One region of the Spiribacter sp. SSL99 genome, then DNA from elsewhere that is predicted to be linked to it. Evidence: predicted binding sites of a transcription regulator. Region 1 holds the regulator's gene; the other holds the start of a gene.
The links. Region 1 encodes sigma-54, which starts transcription at its own class of promoters, with help from an activator protein. Its sites were predicted from a motif close to TGGCANGNTNCNTGCTT; they were not measured.
Positions count from the first base shown of each region.

Region 2: a site for sigma-54 is predicted at 2,140-2,156, ahead of BA899_RS04055 (HupE/UreJ family protein). Genes of this name have one in related genera too.

Region 1 covers NZ_MAOM01000018.1:21,845-38,031, forward strand. Annotated here, with positions in the region: gene BA899_RS06655 (tetratricopeptide repeat protein) at 1-343, shown strand, start outside; gene lolB (lipoprotein insertase outer membrane protein LolB) at 340-954, shown strand; gene ispE (4-(cytidine 5'-diphospho)-2-C-methyl-D-erythritol kinase) at 951-1,820, shown strand; tRNA gene BA899_RS06670 (tRNA-Gln) at 1,811-1,885, shown strand; gene BA899_RS06675 (ribose-phosphate diphosphokinase) at 1,912-2,865, shown strand; gene BA899_RS06680 (50S ribosomal protein L25/general stress protein Ctc) at 2,914-3,585, shown strand; gene pth (aminoacyl-tRNA hydrolase) at 3,592-4,164, shown strand; gene ychF (redox-regulated ATPase YchF) at 4,173-5,264, shown strand; tRNA gene BA899_RS06695 (tRNA-Met) at 5,326-5,402, shown strand; gene mgtE (magnesium transporter) at 5,409-6,764, opposite strand; gene BA899_RS06705 (HPr family phosphocarrier protein) at 6,784-7,071, opposite strand; gene BA899_RS06710 (PTS sugar transporter subunit IIA) at 7,058-7,486, opposite strand; gene rapZ (RNase adapter RapZ) at 7,483-8,331, opposite strand; gene BA899_RS06720 (HPr kinase/phosphorylase) at 8,322-8,792, opposite strand; gene BA899_RS06725 (PTS sugar transporter subunit IIA) at 8,789-9,265, opposite strand; gene hpf (ribosome hibernation-promoting factor, HPF/YfiA family) at 9,271-9,597, opposite strand; gene BA899_RS06735 (RNA polymerase factor sigma-54) at 9,621-11,090, opposite strand; gene lptB (LPS export ABC transporter ATP-binding protein) at 11,152-11,883, opposite strand; gene lptA (lipopolysaccharide transport periplasmic protein LptA) at 11,889-12,407, opposite strand; gene lptC (LPS export ABC transporter periplasmic protein LptC) at 12,391-12,948, opposite strand; gene BA899_RS06755 (KpsF/GutQ family sugar-phosphate isomerase) at 12,949-13,923, opposite strand; gene BA899_RS06760 (calcium/sodium antiporter) at 13,935-14,903, opposite strand; gene BA899_RS06765 (ABC transporter ATP-binding protein) at 15,024-15,839, shown strand; gene mlaE (lipid asymmetry maintenance ABC transporter permease subunit MlaE) at 15,836-16,187, shown strand, end outside.
Region 2 covers NZ_MAOM01000015.1:75,620-81,519, reverse strand. Annotated here, with positions in the region: gene BA899_RS09965 (hypothetical protein) at 1-168, opposite strand, end outside; gene BA899_RS04065 (transposase) at 349-711, opposite strand; gene BA899_RS09960 (hypothetical protein) at 830-1,018, opposite strand; gene BA899_RS10120 (transposase) at 982-1,155, opposite strand; gene BA899_RS10115 (transposase) at 1,444-1,590, opposite strand; gene BA899_RS10110 (hypothetical protein) at 1,657-1,842, opposite strand; gene BA899_RS04055 (HupE/UreJ family protein) at 2,209-2,838, shown strand; gene BA899_RS04050 (GTP-binding protein) at 2,902-3,945, shown strand; gene BA899_RS04045 (DUF1097 domain-containing protein) at 3,963-4,469, shown strand; gene nthB (nitrile hydratase subunit beta) at 4,509-5,228, shown strand; gene nthA (nitrile hydratase subunit alpha) at 5,243-5,860, shown strand.

The DNA.
Region 1 (16,187 bases):
CGAGGCCCTCAATGCCCTCGGCTACACCCTGGTGGATCAGACCCCGCGCATCGACGAGGGCGCCGCCCTGATTGAAGAGGCCTACCGGATCCGCCCCGAATCGGCGGCGATCATCGACAGCATGGGTTGGGCGGAATACCGTCAGGGCCGGCCTGCCGCGGCGCTTGAGTATCTGCGGCGTGCCCACGAAATGACCGATGGCGCCCCGGAGATCGCCGCGCATCTGGGAGAGGTGCTCTGGGTGCTGGGACGGCGCGACGAAGCACGGGCCATCTGGCGGGCGGCCGCGTCCGGTCACAGTGATCACCCGGTGCTGGAGGAGACCATGGAGCGTTTGAATTGAACCGGTGGCGGCGCTTTGCGGGTCTGGCGGCGGCGTTGACGCTGGGCGTGCTGCTGGCCGGCTGCGCGGTTCGGCCGCCAGCCCCCGAGGTGAGCGATGACAGCGTGCGGCTGGCCGACTGGACGCCGCCGGCCGCCCCGGACGCGTGGCAGCTCAACGGCCGCACGTCGCTGCAACTGGGTGAACAGGGGGCGACCGCTGCGCTGACCTGGCGTCAGGATCAAGCGGCATACCGAATAGATCTGCGCGGCGCGCTGGGTGCCGGAAGCCTGCGCATCACTGGCGACGCCGACGGGGTTACGGTGCGTACGGCCGATGGCGGACGCTACCGTGCCGAGAGCCCGCGTGAACTGGTACGGGCGGTCACTGGTTACGATCTGCCGGTGGGTTTTCTGCGCTACTGGGTGACCGGGCAACCGGTGCCATGGCTCGAGGGGCGCGTCACTCTGGATCCCGCGGGGCGCCCGGGCGTGATCCGTCAGGGCGGCTGGCGGGTGAGCTACGAGGCCTTCGAGTCGGTGGGCGGTTTCTCGCTCCCCGGACGCGTGGCCGTGACCCGGGCGGAGACGTCGGTCCGCATGGTGGTCCGCCACTGGTCGCCGGGGGGATGAGCCAGCGATCAACGGGCTGGCCGGCGCCGGCCAAGATCAATCGCTTCCTGCACATCACCGGCCGGCGGCCGGATGGCTATCACGCCCTCCAGACCCTGTTTCAGTTCATCGAACCCTGCGATGGGCTCGACTTTACGCTGACTGACGGCCCGGAGATCACCCGTGACGGCGGCGTTGCCGGGCTGCCGGCGGCGGATGATCTGGTGGTCCGCGCCGCCCGCGCCCTGCAGGCCCGGACCGGTTGCCGGGCCGGCGTGCATATTCATGTCGATAAACGCATCGCCGCCGGCGCTGGCCTGGGAGGGGGGTCCTCGGATGCCGCGACGACCCTCGTCGCCCTCAACGCGCTCTGGGGATGCGGCCTGAGCGGGACGGCCCTGGAGGCCATCGGTCTGGAGCTGGGGGCCGATGTCCCGGTCTTTGTCCGCGGCCGGGCGGCCTGGGCGGAGGGCGTGGGCGAGCGGTTGACGGTGGTGGAGGCCGACCGCCCGTGGCTGGTGGTTGTGGACCCGCGGGTCGAGGTCAGCACGGCGGCGGTGTTCGGTGATCCCAAATTGACACGGCATACTGAGCGTATAACAATATCCGGCTTCAAAACGATGGCCTTGCGCAATGACTGCGAGGCAACCGTCCGGCGGCTTTATCCGCCGGTCGCGAGCGCGATCGACGCGCTCTCGGAGTATGGGCCGTCGCGGCTCACAGGCACGGGGGGGTGTCTTTTTGCCTGTTTTGACGATCGCGACGCCGCCGAGCGGGCGCGCAGGGGCGTCGATGATCGTGGGACGGTCTGGGTGACGCGGGTAGCGAATCACTCGCCACTGCTCGATCGGCTCGCAATGCAGCAGGCATCATCAAATGGGGCGTAGCCAAGCGGTAAGGCACGGGGTTTTGATCCCCGGATGCGCAGGTTCGAATCCTGCCGCCCCAGCCACATATCAGGAGCAGGGTGCACACGCCATGGAAAACGGAAGCATGATGGTGTTCGCGGGGAACGCCAATCCGGATCTCGCCCGAGCCGTGGCCTCGCACCTCAAGACCCGCCTTGGCGATGCCGTGGTCACCAGCTTCAGCGATGGCGAGGTCCAGGTCGAGATCAACGAGCATGTGCGCGGCCATGACGTGTTCATCATCCAGCCGACCTGCGCGCCCACCAACGACAATCTCATGGAGCTGATGGTCATCGCGGATGCCCTGCGGCGATCATCGGCGGCGCGCATCACGGCGGTGGTTCCCTATTACGGCTACGCCCGTCAGGACCGCCGGCAGCGATCGCAGCGCGTGCCGATCACCGCCAAACTCGCCGCCGACATGATCACCACCGCGGGCATCAATCGGGTCATCACCGTTGATCTGCATGCCGACCAGATCCAGGGGTTTTTCAATATCCCCGTCGACAACGTCTATGCCTCGCCGGTCCTGCTGGGGGATATCTGGCGCCAGACCCATGCCGACAAGATCGTGGTATCGCCGGATGTCGGCGGTGTCCTGCGCGCCCGGGCCGTGGCGCGGCGCCTCGACAATGCCGATCTGGCCATCATCGACAAGCGCCGGCCGCGGGCCAATGAACTCGAGGTCATGAACATCATCGGTGATGTCGAGGACAAGACCTGCGTGATTGTCGACGACATCATCGACACCGCCGGGACGCTCTGCCAGGCGGCCGCCGCGCTCAAGGAACGGGGCGCCGGACGCGTGGTGGCGTATATCACCCACCCGGTCCTCTCGGGCCCCGCCATCGAGCGCATCGAAAACAGTCATCTGGACGAGCTGGTGGTCACCGACAGCATTCCGCTGTCCCCCGCCGCCGAGGCCAGTGACCGGATTCGCCAGCTGTCGCTGGCGGAAATGCTCGCCGAGACCATGCGGCGGGTGAACAACGACGAGTCGGTCAGCGAGCTTTTCGTCGACTGATCGTCCCAATCGCCCCTGGTCGCGGGGGCCCTGACGGAGAAAACTGCAATGAGTGTTGAACTGAAACTGGATGCCGCCGTACGCGACGACCAGGGCAAGGGTGCGAGCCGCCGCCTGCGTCGTGCCAAGCGGGTGCCCGGCATCCTCTACGGGGCGGGCAAGAAACCCGTGTCGCTGTCCTTTGACGAGGAACAGGTCCTGCGCCTGATGCGCGAGGAGACGTTCTTCTCCCAGATCCTCGATATCAAGGTCAAGGGCAAGCGGACCGAGAAGGCGATCCTCAAGGATCTGCAGCGTCACCCCTTCAAGCCACTGGTGACCCACATGGATCTGCTGCGGATCAAGGCCGGCGAGAAAATGCGCCAGCAGGTTCCGATCCATCTGCTGCATCAGGACGAGGCCATTGGCGTCAAGCAGGGCAACGGTGTGGTCCACCATGACCTGATCGAAATCGACGTGGAGTGTCTGCCGGACGATCTGCCGACCTCGATCGACGTCGATATCGCCCAGCTGGATGTCGGTGAATCCATCCACCTGTCACAGATCGATGCCCCCGAGGGCGTGGTCTTTCCCGGGCTGGATGTCGAGCACGACCATGATCCGGTGCTGGTCAGCATCCACATGCCGCGCAAGGCCGTCGAGGAAGACGAGGAAGGCGGCGAAGAGGGCGATGACAGCGCCGGAAGCGAGGCCGGTGAGGGCTCGGAGGAGCAGGACTGAGGCCTGTTGGTGCGTCTGATCGTCGGGCTCGGCAACCCCGGGCCCAAGTACGCGGGGACCCGGCATAATGCCGGGTTCTGGTTTGTGGAGCGGGTCGCGGAGCGACTCGGCGTGGATCTGCGCGCCGAGCGCAAATTCCACGGTGCCATCGGCCGTTATCGCGACGCGGGCCTGGATCTGCACCTGCTCTGCCCCGATACCTACATGAATCACAGCGGCCGGGCGGTGGCGGCGCTGGCGCGGTTTCATCGCATCCCCCCGGAAGCCATCCTCGTCGCCCACGACGAGATCGATCTGCCCGCGGGTGTGGTGCGGCTCAAGCGCGGCGGGGGGCATGGCGGCCACAATGGCCTGCGCGACATCATCCCGGCGCTGGGCAGCCGCGACTTCGCCCGACTGCGCATTGGTGTGGGACATCCGGGCAGCAGCGATCAGGTCATCGCCTACGTGCTCCACGCGCCGGGTCGGGCCGAGCGTACGGCCATTGATTCAGCCATTGATGCCGCCGCGGCCCAGGCACCGGCGCTGGCCGCCGGCGACTGGGACCGGGCGCAACAGCAGTTACACACGCGGGAGTAGAGCAATCCATGGGCTTTAAGTGCGGCATCGTGGGTCTGCCGAATGTCGGCAAGTCGACCCTGTTCAACGCCCTGACCAAAAACGGGATCCCGGCGGAGAACTATCCGTTCTGCACCATCGACCCGAACGTCGGCATTGTGCCGGTGCCGGATCCGCGCCTGGATCGGCTGGCTGCGCTGGTGCAGCCGAAAAGCGTCGTCCCCACCACCATGGAGTTCGTCGATATCGCCGGTCTGGTGGCGGGTGCGTCGCGCGGGGAGGGGCTTGGCAATCAGTTCCTCGCCAACATCCGCGAGACGGATGCGATCGCCCATGTGGTGCGCTGTTTTGAAAGCGATGATGTTCATCACGTCGAGGGTCGGGTGGATCCGGTCGCCGATATCGAGACCATCAACACCGAACTGCTGCTCGCGGACATGGAAACCGTTGATAAGGCCATTGACCGCTACGGCCGCCGCGCCAAGTCCAACGACAAGACCGCGATCGCGATGCGTGACGCCCTGCGATCCATGGCGGAAGGCCTTGATGCCGGCGAGCCGATCCGCGCGCAGACGCTGGATGACAGTGGCCGGGAGGTGCTCGGTGAGCTGCACCTGCTGACCGCCAAGCCGGTGCTCTACGTCGCCAATGTCAATGAAGAGGGTCTGGGCGGCAATGCCGCGCTGGCCCAGCTCGAGCAGCTGGCGGCCCGCGAGAATGCCCGCGTGGTGCCGGTGTGCGCGGCGATCGAGGCCGAGCTCTCGCAGCTTGACGAGGATGAGCGCAACGAGCTGCTGGCCGCCTATGATCTTGATGAGCCGGGCCTCAACCGCGTCATCCGCGCGGGCTACGCGCTGCTGTCGCTACAGACGTTCTTCACCGCTGGCCCCAAGGAAGTGCGGGCCTGGACGGTAACGGAGGGGGCCACTGCCCCCGAGGCCGCCAGTCGCATCCACAGCGACATCCAGCGTGGCTTCATCCGCGCCGAGGTGATCGCCGTCGACGAGTACCTGAGTGCGGGCGGCGAGCAGGCGGCGAAGGAAGCCGGGCGGATGCGTCTCGAGGGCAAGGAGTACATCATGCGGGACGGTGATGTCTGCCACTTCCGCTTCAACGTCTGAGGCATGGCGGGGGTTTGACAGCCACCCCCCGATCACCGGATACTCTGCGGTCTTCCGATCAGGCTACGTAGCTCAGCTGGTTAGAGCACATCACTCATAATGATGGGGTCGGTGGTTCGAATCCACCCGTAGCCACCACTTTCCCTAGAGCAGAAACAGCGTCGCCAGCCCCAGAAAGGCGGTAAAACCGACGATGTCGGTGACGGTGGTCAGAATGACGCCGCCGGCCAGGGCCGGGTCGATGCCAAACCGCTTGAGCACCAGGGGCACCAGCACGCCCGAGGCGGCCGCCGTGCCCAGGTTGATGGTCATGGCCGCGGCGATGATGATGCCGATGGTCGGCCGGCCGAACCACAGCAGCGCAATGCCCGCCAGAACCGCCGCCCAGAGCAGGCCGTTGAGCAGCCCGATCCCCAGTTCCTTGAGCAATAGCGCGCGACTGTTACGCGGTGCGATCTGGCCCAGCGCGAGGGCGCGGATGACCAGCGCCAGGGTCTGTGTGCCGGCGATGCCGCCCATGCTGGCGACCACCGGCATCAGCACGGCCAGCGCCACCACTTCCTGGATGGTCCCCTCGAACAGACCGATCACATAAGCGGCCAGCAGCGCCGTCACCAGGTTCAGCCCCAGCCAGCCGGCCCGCCGCCGGGTGCTGGACCAGACCGGCGCAAACAGGTCTTCTTCTTCGCCCAGACCCGCCATGCTCAGGATGGACTGCTCGGCCTCGTCGCGGATCACGTCGACCACGTCGTCGATGGTGATGCGCCCGATGAGACGGCCGCGGCCGTCGAGTACCGGCGCCGATATCAGGTCGCGGTCCTCGAACATGCGTGCCACTTCGCGATCCGACATCTCGGCCGGGATGACGACGGCCTCGGTATCCAGCAGGTCCTCGACCCGGCCCGCGGGGTCGCGGGTCAGCAGATCGCTGACGCGCAGGATCCCCAGGAAATGGTCATAACGGCTGACGACGAACAGATGATCGGTCAGCTCGGGCATCTCGCCGCGCATGCGCAGGTAACGGAACACCACGTCGAGGCTGACGTCCGGGCGCACGGTCACCGTATCGGTGTTCATCAGACCGCCGGCGCTGTCCTCGGGGTAGGCCAGGACGGCCTCGAGGCGCTGACGGTTCTGGTTGTCCATCGAGCGCAGGATCTCGCCGGTGAGCGTTCTCGGCAGGTCCTGCATGAAATCGGCCAGATCGTCCATGTCCATGCCGGAGGTGGCGGCCAGGAGCTCACGATCGTCCATTTCGCGGATCAGCCCGCCGCGCACCTCGTCGTTGACCTGAAGCAGCACTTCACCGCCGATTTCCTCATCCACCAGCTCCCAGAGGACCTTGCGCTGCGCGGTGGGGAAGGATTCCAGGAGATTGGCGATCTCCGAGGGATGAAGCGCGTTGAGCATGCGCTGGGCCTCGGGGACCGTCCCATCCTGCAGGAGGTCGGTGACCGTCTCGGCGATCCGGCCCTGTTTCTGCTCGCGCTCTTCGACCATGGAATGTTCCTGTCCGGGCTCAGTCGGCCTCGCCGAAGCCGTCGGCGATCAGCGCGGCGATGGCCTCCAGTGCCGCCTGCGCATCATCGCCGCGGGCGCGGAGTTCAATGTCGCTGCCCTGGCCGGCGGCCAGCATCATCAGGCCCATGATGCTCTTGGCGTTGGCGGTGTGGGTCTGGTGGCTGACCTGGATCTCGGCGGCATACTCACCGGCCAGGGCAGCGAAGCGGGCCGCTGCCCGGGCATGCAGCCCCAGCCGGTTGGCGATCTGCACGCGGCGTCGGTGAAGGGTCTCATCCGACGCCATGATTCGCTCCGGGCGGGTCAACGGCCGGCGCCACGGCCTCGAGGATACCATCACGGGCCGCCGCCAACGCCATACGCGCCAGCGACTCCAGCGATAACTCCGGGTAATTGAGCACACGCAGCAGCATGGGCAGATTGACGCCGGTGATCACCGGATAGCCCTGTCCGCGGGCCACCGCGATGGCGATATTGGCCGGCGTGGCGCCGAACGCATCCGTGAGGATCAGCACCCCGTCACCACTGTCCACGCCCGCCGCAGCCGCCTCGACCCGGCCGAGGGTGGTCTCCGGCGGGTCATGGGGGCCCGGGCTGAGGGTGGCGATGGCCAGCGGCAGCCGCGGCAGAATCCCTTCGGCGGTCTCCCGCAGGGCCTTGCCGACTCCCGGATGGGTGACAAGCAGCAGCCCGGCGCTCATGGCAGTTCCCGGTGCCGCACGGTGACGGCGGTGGCGTGCTCGCGCAGGTGGGCACCCAGCGCCTCGACCAGATAGACCGAGCGGTGCTGGCCCCCCGTGCAGCCGATGGCGATGGTCAGATAGCTGCGGTTCTCGGCCTCGAAGACCGGCAGCCAGTCATCCATGAACCCCTGGATCTGCTTGAGATAGCGGGCGACCAGCGGGCTGTCGGCCAGGAAGTCGGCCACGGCCCGGTCGCGCCCGGTCATCGGCCGCAGGGCGGGCTGCCAGTGCGGGTTCGGCAGGCAGCGGCTGTCAAAGACGAAATCGGCGTCGGTGGGGGTGCCGTGCTTGTAGCCGAATGATTCCAGCTGCACCGACAGATGCGTGCGCGATTCGGCCAGTCGGCTGCGAATGATCTGGCGCAGTTCATGCAACGTGGTCTGCGAGGTGTCCACGGTCAGATCGGCACGCTCGTGGAGCGGGACGAGGCGGGCACGTTCCCCCTTGATCGCTTCATTCAGCGGGATATCCGGCCCGCTCAGCGGATGGCGGCGGCGGGTTTCCGAGAAGCGCTTGAGCAGGGTGGCGTCATCCGCATCCAGAAAGACGATTTCGGTGTCCAGGCCGTGGGCGGCGATGGCGTCGAGGATGCCGGGAAAGCGACTCAGCGATGCGGGCTGGTTGCGTGCATCGATGCCCACGGCGTAGTCGGCTTCCTCGCCACTCATCGCAATGTGCTGACCGAATGCATCCAGCAGATCCACCGGCAGGTTGTCGATGCAGTAGAAGCCCGAGTCCTCCAGGGTGGCAAGGGCGACGCTCTTGCCCGATCCGGACAGGCCGCTGACGATGATCAGTCGCATGCGCTGGCCTCCGGGACCTTCCAGGGCCGCGGTGCGGTCACTGCCACAAGCTCGATGATCGCCGCGACCGGCCGCTCGGGCGACAGCGCCAGTTGGGCCAGTCCGATGCCGTGGATCGTCAGGGTCTGCCAGTCCGCCGTGGCGCTTGCCGGGCGTCGGGCCCGGGTCAGTTCGATGGCGCAGTCGATGGGTGACCAGTCGGCCACCGCACCGGTGCCGAAGTGATCGCCGACCGCAATGATCCCAGGCCCGCGCAGGCACAGCCGCCCGCGACCGGCGTCCGGTGCCCGGCCGATCAGCCGGTCACCGCGGTGTATGACCATCACGGCGTCATCGGCCACCAGCTGATGACCGGCGCGCAGCAGCATCAGCGCGGTGTCACTCTTGCCCATGCCCGCCTCGCCCCGAATCAGGACGCCCACACCGTTGACCCGCATCAGCGTCCCGGGGATCTGGCTCATGCGTCGGGCGCCCCGTCGTCGCTGCCGGTCATGGTGGCGTAGAGCTCGGCGTCGCTGCGGCACTGGCGCAGTCGCGTGCACAGGTGTTCGTCGCGAAACAGCTCCGCGAGCCGGGCGAGAATGCGCAGATGCTCATCGTTGCTGTGCTCAGGGACGAGGAGGGCGAGCAGCAGATCCACCGGCTGGCTGTCGGCGGCGTCGAAGGCGACGGGTGTATTCAGACGGACCAGGGCGGCACGCGGGGTCTCGATATCGGGACTGCGGGTATGGGGCAGTGCCACCCCGCGCCCCAGTCCGGTGCTGCCCAGACGCTCACGCACGATCAACCCCTCGAAGATGGCGCGCGTGGCGTCGCCGCCCGCCCGGGTATCGGCCATGAGTTGCTCGCTCATGCGCTCCAGGGCGCGTTTCTTGCTGGTGACGTCGACCCCGCACTGCGTGCGCGTCACCGACAGCAGTCGGGTAAGCTCCATGGTGCTCAGGGTTCCAGATTATCGCCGACGCGTCCCTGCTCCGGATGATGGTCGCTGCGCTTTTCCTTGTGCTTGACGACTTGGCGGTCCAGCTTGTCGACCAGCAGGTCGATGGCGGCATACATCTCGCTGGCGGTGGACTCGGCGAACAGCCGGGCGCCGCTGACCACCAGGGTGGCCTCCGCCTTACGGGTCTTTTTCTCGACGGTCAGAATCACATGGACGTCGACGACATGATCAAAGTGGCGCTCGAGGCGCTGGAATTTCTCCTCGACGTAGTCACGCAGCGCGTTGGTGACATCGACGTGATGGCCGGTGATGTCGATTTTCATGATTTCCCCTTATGTTTTCTTCTTCAGCGTAGCCGTTTGCGTTGGGTTGACGAGGCGATCCCCATGACTTCCCGGTATTTGGCCACGGTTCGCCGCGCCACGTGAATGCCCTCCCCACGCAGCGTCTCGGTCAGCCGTGAATCGCTGAGTGGCCTGGCCGGATCTTCTGCCGCCACCTGCCGGCGGATGCGCGCGCGAATGGCCGTCGCCGAGCACTCACCGCCGTCGGCCGTCGGGACATGGCTTGAGAAAAAATGCTTGAACTCCAGCGTCCCCTGGGGCGTGAGGATGTATTTCCGCGAGGTGATCCGCGATACGGTCGATTCATGCATGTCGATGGCCTCGGCGACATCGCGCAGCACCAGTGGCTGCATCGACTCTTCACCATACTCCAGAAACGCCTGCTGGCGCTCGACGACGCATTCGGCCACGCGCTGCAGCGTGTCGCGCCGCGACTCCAGGCTTTTGATCAGCCAGCGTGCCTCCTGCAGGTGATCGCGCAGCAGGCTGTTGTCACGGCTGCTGTCGCCCCGCCGGATCAGGCTCGCGTAGTAGTCGTTGATGCGCACCCGGGGCGAAGCCTCGGGGTTGATCTCGACCTGCCAGCGGCCGTTGACCCGCCGCACCCGACAGTCGGGGACAACGTAATCGGTGCGGGTTTCGCCGAATCGCGATCCGGGATGGGGGTCGAGTCGGCGGATCAGCGACAGGGCCACGTCCAGCTGTTCCTGGTCGACCTTCAGGTGCTCGCGCAGCGCGACCTGCCGGCCCGGGCTGAACAGTGACCAGTCGGCTTCAATGGCCTGGCGGGCGGTCTGGCGCCCGGGCGTGTCCGGCGGCATGGCGTCGATCTGGATCTGCAGTGCCTCGCGGGCGTCACGGGCGCCGATGCCGATCGGGTCCATGTGCTGGAGGATCGTGAGGACGGCGTTGATGTCGTCCTCGTCGATGTCGGCGTCGACATCGGCGTCGAGGGCGGACCGCAATTCGCTGACCGGCTCGGCCAGATGCCCGCGCTCGTCCAGGGCATCGATCAGTGCGGCGGCGATCTGGCGGTCGGTCGCGCCCAGGCTGGACAGATCGACCTGCCACTGCAGGTGATCGCGCAGCGAATCGGCGGGGGCCGCCTGGCGATCGAGAAAGTCGCTGCCGCCGTCGCCTTCCGCCGTGGCGCCCGCCGGCCCGTTATGACCGGTGTCATCCCAGTGCTCGGAGACCGCCATGCCCTCGCCCAGCTCGGTGGCGTCGGTGGCGTTCGAGCCCAGACGCTCTTCCGACGGATCGGGGGTGGCCGGCGTCGCCCCCTCGGGCGCGGCGGCTGCGGCGGCGTGATCGGTGTCGTCTTCGGGCTCGAGCATGACGTTGGACTCGAGCGCCTCGCGGATCTCGAGCGCCAGCTCGGCCGCCGGCAGCTGCAGCAACCGGATCGCCTGCTGCAGCTGGGGCGTCATGGTGAGCTGTTGACTGGCCCGAAGTTCAAGCGACTGCTTCATTGTTCCCCGCGTGCGAATTGGTCTGGACAGCGTAACGCCGGCTGTCCGGCGCCCGCCAGTCTCACAGGTGGAAGTCCTCGCCCAGGTAGACCGCCCGCACCTCGGCGTTGTCGAGGATCATGCCGGGGGTCCCGTCGGCGATCACCCGGCCGGCGTTGAGGATGCTGGCACGGTCGACCAGGGCCAGCGTCTCGCGGACGTTGTGATCGGTGATCAGTACGCCGATACCGCGCTCCGCCAGGTGTCGGACGATGCCCTTGATGTCGCCCACCGAGATCGGATCAACGCCGGCGAAGGGCTCGTCCAGCAGGATGAAGCGCGGATCGGCGGCCAGCGCCCGGGCAATCTCAACGCGCCGTCGCTCGCCGCCCGACAGGCTGATCCCGGCCTGGTCACGCAGATGCCCGATGCCGAACTCCTCCATGAGTGCCTCCGCCTGCTCAAGCCGTGCCTGGCGTGACAGCCCGTCACGGGTCTCGAGCACGGCGAGCAGGTTGTCGAGCACCGACAGCCGCCGGAACACCGATGCCTCCTGCGGCAGGTAGCCGATCCCGCGCCGCGCCCGGGCATGCATGGGGAGGCTGCCAATGTCATCGCCATCCAGCCGGATGACCCCGGCGTCCGCCCGGATCAGGCCGACAATCATGTAAAAGCTGGTGGTCTTGCCGGCTCCATTCGGGCCCAGCAGACCGACGATCTCCCCACTCTGCAGGCCGATGGAGACCCCATCCACCACTGAGCGTCCGCGATAGGTTTTTGACAGCCCGCGGGCCTCGAGCTGGTTGCGCGCCATGCCGGTCAGTCCGTCGAGGGGTTGACGCTGACATTGACGCGCTCGTCGTCGTCAGCGCCGCTCTCGGCAACGGTACGGGCGGTTTCGGGGTAATGCGTGACGGTGCGTCCGGTCACTGTATTGTCGCCCTGCCAGAGGCGTCCGCCCTGTTTGAGGATCAGCCGCTCGGGGCCGGCGACGAAGTATTCCATCCGCGGTGCCTCGGCCCGTCGCGGGGCGGCATCCGCCACGGTCTCGCGATAGGTGGCCGGGGTGCCATCCACGGTCACCTGCTCGAGCTCGCCCGCGCCATTGCTGAATACCCGCATGACGTCGCCGGTGATGCGCAGGGTGCCGCGCGTCAGCACGACGTCGCCGCGATACACGCTGATGCCCTCGGCCTCGTCAACCTCGGCGCGGTCGGCCACCAGCTCCACCGGTGGCGGGGCGGACGCCCCATCGCCGTCCTGGCCATGCGCGACCGGCACGGCCACCACAAGCGCCAGCAGGGCGCCGATCCAGAGTCGCTCAGGGTGAAGCCGCATCGTACACTCCCTCTACATCGTCCAGCAGTTCAAGGCGCTCCTGCGCAAACCATACCCGTGCGCCGACGGCATCCACCCGCAGCCCGGGGCGGGTCATTGTGACGGGCTGATCCGTCTCGGCGTAACGCTCGGGGATTCTTGCATCCAGTCGCTGGGTGGTCAGCCGGGTCCGACCCTCGGCGGTCTGGCGCGTCATCACGACATCGCCGCGCAGCCGGGCACGGGTGTCGTCATCACCGATCCAGCCATGGTTCGAGCGGCCCCGCCAGGGCGGGCCCCGATCCGTCTCCACCCGCCAGTCCGGGGAGACGAGGCGCCAGCTGCCTTCCCGCGGGTTGTGGCGCGCGTCGGGTGATCGTACCCGCCAGCTGATCGCGCCGTCCGCATTGGTGGTGGTCAGTGTAACCGTGCGGGCATAGGCATCCAGGCGGGGGTCCGTCACCGTCCTGACCGCATCCGGGTCGCCACCCGCGCCAAACAGCCGCCAGCCGAGCAGGGCGGCCAGGGCCAGCGCCAGCAGCATGACCACTCGGCGGCGCATTCAGACCACGCCGCCACGCAGCAGATCGTGCATGTTCAACGCGCCCGTGAGCCGGCCTTCCGCGTCATTGACCAGCAGGCCGTTGATGCTGTGCCGTTCCATCAGCGCCAGCGCCTCGGCGGCCAGCTGCGCCGCTTCGACGCAGCGCGGGGCCGGCGTCATCACCGTGGCGATCGGGGTGGCATGCACGTCCACCCCCTCATCCAGGGCGCGGCGCAGATCGCCATCAGTGAAGATGCCGGTGACCCGCTGATCGGCATCGACAATCGCGGTCATGCCGAGCCCTTTACGGGTCATTTCGAGCAGCGCGTCCGCCATGGGCGTGTCCGGCCCCACGGCGGGCACCGCCGTGCCCGTGTGCATGAGATCGTCGATGCGCAGCAGCAGCCGCCGGCCGAGCCGGCCGCCGGGGTGCGAGCGGGCAAAGTCTTCGGCGGTGAAGCCGCGCGCGTCGAGCAGTGCGATCGCCAGCGCGTCGCCCATGGCCAGCGCCGCCGTGGTGCTCGCGGTGGGCGCGAGTCCCAGCGGGCAGGCTTCGGCGTCAACGCCGGCATCGAGATGGACGGCCGCGGCCTCGGCCAGGGTCGAGCCGGGCCGCCCGGTGATGGCGATCAGGTCCAGCCCGCGCCGTTTGATGGCGGGGAGCAGGCCGTTGATCTCCTCGGTTTCACCTGAGTTCGACAGGGCGATCACGCAGTCGCCGGCGGCCAGCATGCCCAGGTCGCCGTGTCCGGCCTCGCCCGGATGGACAAAGAACGCCGGCGTGCCAGTGCTTGCCAGTGTTGCCGCCAGCTTGCCAGCGATGTGCCCCGATTTGCCCATGCCCAGCACCACCACCCGGCCGCTGCAGGCCAGAAGGATTCGGCAGGCATGGGCGAAGGTGGCATCGATGCGATCGCGCAGTGCGGCCAGGGCGGCGGTTTCCGTGTCGATGACGGCCTGTCCCAGGCGGCAGAAATCGGTATCGGCGGTCATTGCTCTCGCTCTTAACGGTGACTGAAGAACAGCAGGGCCTGATAGGCAATGTACGCACCCACCAGCAGCCCGCCTTCCCATCGGCCCAGGCGGCCGCGCCTGCCCAGGCCATAGCCCACGACCAGGATGGCCAGCATGAAGCCGGTCATGATCCCGTAATCGCGCGCCAGATCCCCCTGATCAAAGGCGAATGGCGCGATCGCCCCGGCGATGCCCAGAACCGCGAGCAGGTTGAACAGATTGGAGCCGATGATGTTACCCACGGCAAGCTCGCTCTCGCCACGCCGCACGCTGGCGAGGCCTGCCGCGAGCTCGGGCAGGCTGGTGCCGATGGCGACGATGGTCAATCCGATGATCAGGTCGCTGACCCCCAGCTGGCCGGCGAGCAGCACCGACGCCCAGACCAGCAGGCGCGAGCTGGCGATGAGCAGCACCAGACCCAGCAGCGTCCAGCGCAGCGCTTGGGCGAGCGGAAGGGGTTCGGGCACTGCCGATTCCAGTTCGCGGGCGATCATGGCATCGCCGCGCTCCGGATGCCGGGCCTGCCAGGCCATCCAGGTCAGCACGGCCAGCATGCCGGCGAGAAGTGCCACCCCATCGAATCGGGACAGCGCCCCATCCGCCAGCAGCGCGCCGGTGGCCACAACCACCAGCATCAGCAGCGGGATCTCGCGCCGGAGGATTCCGGGGCTTATGACCAGCGGGCTGACCAGGGCGGTGGTCCCCAGGATCAGGCCGACATTGGCGATGTTCGATCCCAGCGCATTGCCCAAGGCAATGCCGGGGGTACCGTCGATGGCGGCAATGGCCGAGACGAGCATTTCCGGCAGTGACGTGCCGATGCCGACCACGGTCAGGCCGATCAGCAGGCTGGAGACACCCAGCTGGCGGGCCAGTGCCGAGCTGCCGTCGACGAATCGCTCGGCGCTCCAGGCGAGGGCGACGAATCCGGCGGCGATGACGACAAGCAGCGCGGCGATCAGCATGCAGGCCCTTCCATGACAGGTGTAACGGCACAAAGTATCGCATTTGACCGCCTTTATGGCTTGACGGATACTCCCGGCATTCCTCATCGCACCGACATCAGCGAAGCCATCCGCATGCCAGTTACCCAGTCCGAGGCCCTGATCGACCTGAGCGGCGTTGTCTTCAGCCGCGGCAGCAATCGGCTGTTCAACGGCGTCGATCTGCAGGTCAGGCGCGGTGAGGTCGTGGCGATCATGGGGCCCAGTGGGACGGGCAAGACCACGCTGCTGCGCCTGATCGGCGGTCAGCTGCGGGCCGCCGCCGGGCGCGTCGCCGTCGACGGGCAGGCGGTTGATCGGCTCTCGCGGCGTGATCTCTACCGGCTGCGCCGACGCATGGGGGTGCTGTTCCAGAGTGGCGCCCTGTTCACCGACATGACCTGCTTCGAGAACGTGGCATTCCCGTTGCGTGAGCACACCGACCTGCCGGAGACACTGATCCGCACGGTGGTGCTCATGAAGCTTGAGGCCGTCGGCCTGCGCGGGGCCCGCGACCTTTATCCCGGCGAGCTCTCCGGCGGCATGTCGCGACGCGTGTCGCTGGCGCGGGCGCTGGCGCTTGATCCCGAGATCATCCTCTATGACGAGCCCTTCGCGGGTCAGGATCCGATCTCCATGGGCGCGCTGATGCAATTGATCCGGCAGCTCAATGATGCGCTCGGGCTGACCAGCGTGGTGGTCTCGCACGATGTCGACGAGACCCTTCGCATCGCCGACCGGGCCTATGTGATCTCCGGGGGCGAGGTGATCGCGTCGGGGACGCCCGAGGCGCTGCGGCATAGCGAAAGCCGCTGGGTGGATCAGTTTCTCAATGCGCTGCCCGACGGGCCGGTGCCATTCCATTACCCGGCGCCTCCCATCGCCGAGGATCTCCGCGGGGCGGATCGATGATCGGCATGCTCCAGCAGCTGGGGGGCTCAACCCTGGCGACGGCGGCCACACTCGGCCGGGCGGTGCTGTTTCTGCTGCGGGTCCTGCGGGGCTCGGGCGAGCTGGTCCGACGCCCCGGTTTGCTGGTTCGCGAGATGTACTCGGTGGGCGTGCTGACGCTGGTCATCATCATCGTCTCGGGGCTTTTCGTGGGTATGGTGCTGGCCCTGCAGGGCTATTACACCCTGGTGGACTTTGGCGCCGAGCAGTCGCTGGGTGTTCTGGTGGCGCTGTCACTGACCCGCGAGCTGGGCCCCGTGGTCACCGCACTGCTGTTCGCCGGCCGGGCCGGCTCGGCGCTGACGGCGG
Region 2 (5,900 bases), on a different contig from region 1:
ACAGGCGGTCACGGCAGCCAATGCACCGCGCCGGTCCCGACCGCACCAGACATGACAGCTTTCCGTCGCCCAACGCTCGTCCGGCTGGCGGATCACCAATGGCAGCGCCTTCGCCCTTGGCCTAAAGCCTTGAGGCCGCTTGCGCACCTGCCAGCCCTTGATCTGCAAGATCCGCTGGATCGGCTTTTGTTCTCGCCAAGGACGATCGCCAGGCGCCGGTATTCATACGTCGGGAACCGCTGCATGGCCAACTTCACCCGATCTGTTAGCGCTGGATGGGTGACCTTAGGCCAAGCCTTTGGTTTGTAATAGATTGACCGCCTCGGGACGCCCAGCCAGCCACAGAGCTTACTGAGCAAGACACAGTGACCTTTGGCTAGGAGCTCCGCCTGCAGCGACCTCACGAGTTCTCCTCGTCGTCGAGCAGGCGCCGATACCGTTTAGCGCGTAGATCTGCAGATGGGCATCCCCGAGCGCCTCTCGGATCTCCTGCAGCTTCTTTTCGTACTGCTCCCGCAGGTCCTTCGGTCGGGTGCGGAAGCCGTGTTCCATGTTCCGCTCGGCTTCCTCGACCCAGCGCTCGACCTCGGCAACGGTGAAGTCATGCTGCCGGGCCACTTTGACCGGCGTGGTCTTGCCCTTGAAATTATCGATTACCACCGCCGACTTGCGCTTGGCGGTCCAGCATCTGACGGGTGCCTCGTTGCTCATGATGCCCCCCTGTCATCTGCACTCTAACCTGTGCAGTTCTGGAGGGGGTCACTTCACAAGGACGCCGACAAACTCACGATCGAGAGCGCGGCGTGAGCGCTGAAGAGGGCTCCGGTGGCTACCTCGCTTTTAGACCACTTGACGCTACCTTGCCCTGGCGACGCGCTGTTTTATTGGCCAAGCCCACACTCACAACATTTGGATGCTTGCGCGCCATCTGATGGCTAATCCATTGGTGGAGTGGATCTTCATCCACCTTGTGATGACGGATCACAGCCCGCGCCCCGTGGACCAGCAGCTTACGCATGTAGCGTCTCCTCGCTTGGATATGCCAAGCAATCTCGCCTTGCCACCGGTGCTGTCTTGTCTCGGCACGAGTCCCAGTGACCATGCAAAGTCACGCCCGCGGCGGAACTGCCGACCATCGCGCAATTCAATGGCCATTGCTGTCGCGCACAGCGGGCCAACGCCGCGGAGACCCAGCAGTCGTTTGGCAACGGGGTCCCGTTCAGCCACCTGCTGAATAGAGCGTGTGAGCACCTCGACTCGCTCATCGAGTGATACAAGGTCATGGCGCAGACCCGCAAGGATTTGGCGGAAAAGGTCAGACAACCCGTTGTCCGCATCTTCTAGCCACTCGGGGATTGCCTTGCGAAGCTGGTTTAGACCCACCGGTGCAATGATGCCGTACTCGGCCGCCAAGCCACGGATCTGATTGGCCTTGGCCGTGCGCTATTGGATGACATCGTCCCGGACACGGTGAAGGGCCTGCAGATCCTGCTGGCGTTGCGACTTGACCGCCACAAACCGCATACCAGGACGCATCGCGGCCTCGGTAATGGCCTCTGCATCGACGCGATCGTTCTTATTGCTCTTCACGAACGGCTTCACAAATTGACCGGGGACGAGCCGAACCTCATAACCGTAGGACTGGAGCAACCGACCTCAATGATGAGAAGAGGCGCATACCTCCATGGCAATCACTGCACCAGGTTCGACGCGTTCTCGTACGGTCTCGATCCAGTCGTGTCGCTTGCGAGCGCAACGGAAAACAACCGTCCCACGCTGATCAACCGCATGGAGGTGGAAGACGTTCTTGGCGTGATCAACACCGACAACAGCAATGGCCATGGTTCCGCTCCTCATCAAAGACCCGCCTCATATCTGCGAGATAGAGTGGGTGAAGTCCATCCCATTGCTTACGATCGCACCAGGTAATAGCTCCACTCTTCAGCAAATCACCCTGTACGCCTGCTATCGGGGTATTTAGGCACCGTCAATCCGCACCATTGAAGTTCACTGTGCGTCCGCATGGTGCAAAAATCCGCGATGAAGCCCCCTCTCGGCAAGCGACCAATTCATCCGAAACGACCGGAATCCTTTGCATAATCAGCTCCTTACGGAATCTCTGTCCACCCGGGAAGCAAATGGCACGAACCCTGCAACAGCAAGCGTGGCCAACCATTGTTCAGTACCGACGCAGATGGAGGATTCAGCATGAGCTCCCCTTTGAAAACCCTCGCTACCGCACTGGCATCAACAACTCTGTTTCTTAGCACCGCATCTCTCGCCCATCACCCCATGGGCGGCGAAACACCCGAGACGTACCTCCATGGGTTTCTCTCAGGTTTAGCTCACCCAATCATAGGCATTGACCACTTCGCATTCATTATTGGCGTAGGGATCGTGCTTGGGTTTGGCGCGATGCGCGGGCTTACCACCCCACTCGCGCTGATCGCCGCTGCGATCGCCGGGACAACCCTGAGTTGGTCCGGATTCACGTTCCCCGCAACCGAGTTGATGGTAGCACTATCGCTTCTCGGTGTCGCCGCAACCGTCTTTTTGAAACCTCAATATAAACTCTTCCTGACCGCCACGGGCTCTGCTGCCGCATTTTTTCATGGCCAAGCCTACGCAGGAGCGGTACTCGGCGCCGAAACGTCACCATTGGTCGCCTACCTCACTGGTTTCACGATCACTCAATTTAGCCTCGCTGCCGCCGCCTATCTCCTTACGCGCTGGTTACTCGCAAACCACCAAAAACTATCTGCGATGGCTCAGACAGCCGCAGCAAGCGCTATTGCTGGGATCGGCCTCATTTCCGCCGCTTCAATTGTTATCGGATAACGTGGGGCACCGCCCTGACCGAAGCAGACACATTACTTTCCCTTATTTGAACGCGATGGAGCGATGATGGAGAAGCTACCAGTCACACTAATAACTGGATATCTAGGAGCAGGAAAAACTACGCTCCTGAATCGTATTCTCACGGAGGACCATGGGCAAAGGATTTGCGTGATCGTAAATGAGTTTGGTGAAGTCGGCATTGATAACGAGCTTATCGTTACGACCGACGAGGAAGTTATCGAAATGAACAATGGGTGCATTTGTTGCACCGTCCGGTCAGATCTAATACAGAGCTTCAGTAACTTGCTAACCGATAACCACCAATTCGATCGGGTTGTAATAGAAACGACTGGATTAGCCGATCCTGGACCAGTAATCCAAACATTCTTTTTGGATGAAAGAACAGTGAGCTCATTGACGCTTGACGCTACGATTACGGTTGTAGATCTAGTTAATATCAAGCACCATTGGGACAGCCACGAATTGCAAGAACAGATCGCCTTCGCAAACGTAATTATCTTGAACAAGGCAGACCTATTTTCCGAGGTCGAAACCGATTCTATAATTGACAGAATCCAGCAGTTGAACGCACTCGCTGATATTTACACTGCAGCACAATGTGATGTCCCTCTGGAGAATTTACTGGACATCGGAGCCTTCGATTTGAGAAATGCACTTACGGTGGATCCTGGCTTGCTAACGGAAACAGCCCATGAGCATGAGGATGAAGTATCTTCGACCAGCATACGCATCTCTGGCAGCGTAGACAGCGATCGTTTCAATCGCTGGATCAATCAATTGGTTCAGGACCATGGCCCAGACATTTACAGGATGAAGGGCATCCTAGACATGGACGAGTCCCCACGGCGATTCGTTTTTCAGGGAGTTCATATGGTCCTAGACGGGCGTCCCGGCGCGCCCTGGAAGGCTAATGAAGATCGTACAAACCAGATTGTATTTATTGGTCGCAATCTCAACGAAAGTTCGCTACGCGAGGGATTTTATGAGTGCATCCGGGGTAATAAATTATCAAATTCAGGCGTGCCGCTAGATAACCCTAATGGCGGCTATAGCGCTAATCACAATACGGAAAGCATTACAGTTTGAGGTAAATCATGCAGCACATGACAGCGATGAGCATTGGGATCGGTTTGCTAGGCGCACTAGCAACTTATTTAACGGCCACAGTTTTACCGCTCCAAGTCTGGGTAATTTTTATTGCATGGGCTTCGTTTTTCGTAGCGGGGGGCGGAGTTGCCGGCTTTAAGCAATCCGTTGTATCCAACTTGGTAGGTGTCGCGATTGCGAGCCTGAGCCTCATTGCATCGACGGCATTTGGAGGATCGGCTATCGCGGCTGCGATTTGCGTTGGAGTCGGAAGCGCCGCCATGGTGCAAGTTGGTCGCTCCGAGCTTCTTAGCCTCACACCGACCGTAGTTTTTGGTTTTGCATCGACTGTAGGGACCTCCGCAGCACTAGGGCTACCAATAACCCATGCAGGCATCTCGAATCCTGCCCTCGTGGCAAGTACGTCAGTAATTGCCGGCGGTATTTTTGGCATTGGACACGAGAAATTGGCTAACTCACTGGTGAAAATTGGAACGGAAAAACAGGTTTCCACCAAACCGTAGTCATATAGTAGTGACGAAGAAGTACCCAAGGAGAATGTTATGAAGTTGCAACATAGACTTGGTGGGCTTGAGAATGTCGGCCCAGTCAGCACCGAGAGGAAAGTCTTTGTCCAAGAGTGGGAGAAGCGGATATTTGGTATCCATATGGCGATGATGGCATTAAGCAATCACTTGAAGGAGCGCCCATCGAATCTTGAGTTCGAAAGCGAGTGGACATGGGCGGATCTCCGCAAAGGCGCGGAGAATATGAACCCGTTCGAATACTTCAAATACCGATACTATGAAAAGTGGCTCGGCGGTATCTCCGGTTTCTTCATCGAGGAGGGCTATATTACGAGCGAAGAGCTTGAAGAAACTGCGAAGCAATATTACGAAGGTGTGTCCGTTCCTCCCAAGCAGTCCGCAAGCAAGCAGGTGGACGACCAGATACTTCATTACATGCAGTTCGGAGACTCCCCGAAGTCGGAATTACAAGAGCCTCCGCGTTTCGCGGTTGGTAACTTGGTGCGGATACGGGACAATCACGTTACAGAGCACACCAGACTACCAGGATACCTGCGCAACCGGATCGGCAAAGTTGTTCACGTATACGAGGGGGCATATTCGTATTTTCAAGACACAGGCCCTGACGGGATCGGAGAACCGATGCCAGTGTATAGCGTCATGTTCGATGAAGGCGAAATTTGGGGCGATCTAGGTGAGAAGCATACGCGCCTTTATGCCGATCTATTTGAAGCGTATCTTGACGAAATTGACTAATAAAGAGGTTCATCATGCAAGAGCTTTTCGAATATTCTGATGATCGGGAAGAAAGAAACGCGGCCCGTGCTAACGCGCTTGAATCACTCCTCATAGAGAAGGGCATAATTGGCGAGCAGTCAATCGATAAAATTCTAGAGTATTTCGATACCAAGATGGGGCCGTTCAACGGCGCCCGGATTGTTGCGCGTGCCTGGACAGATGAAACATTCAAGGAATGGCTGGTTGAGGATACTCCGGGCGCGATAGCCTCTATGGACTTCCCTACCGGCATGGCGGGTGCGGAAGGGGAGCATATGCGTGCAGTCGCAAATGGACCCTATGATCACAATATGATCATCTGCACACTCTGCTCCTGTTATCCATTCCCGGTATTGGGGCTTCCGCCCTACTGGTACAAGGACCCTGCGTTCCGTGCGCGTGCGGCCCGGGAACCTCGCGCCGTACTTGAGGAATTTGGATTGAATTTGGGGCCAGATGTGCGGGTCCACTTGTGGGACAGCAGCGCACAGATACGTTGGTTTGTTATCCCCGAGCGTCCATATGGTACGAGTGGATGGAGCGAAGAGGAACTTGTTCGGCTGGTAACGCCCGAGTCGATGATGGGTGTTGCACTGGCGGAATCCCCTTGACTAGCTAGTCCACCGGTGGGGCTCCGCGGGCTGTGGCGAA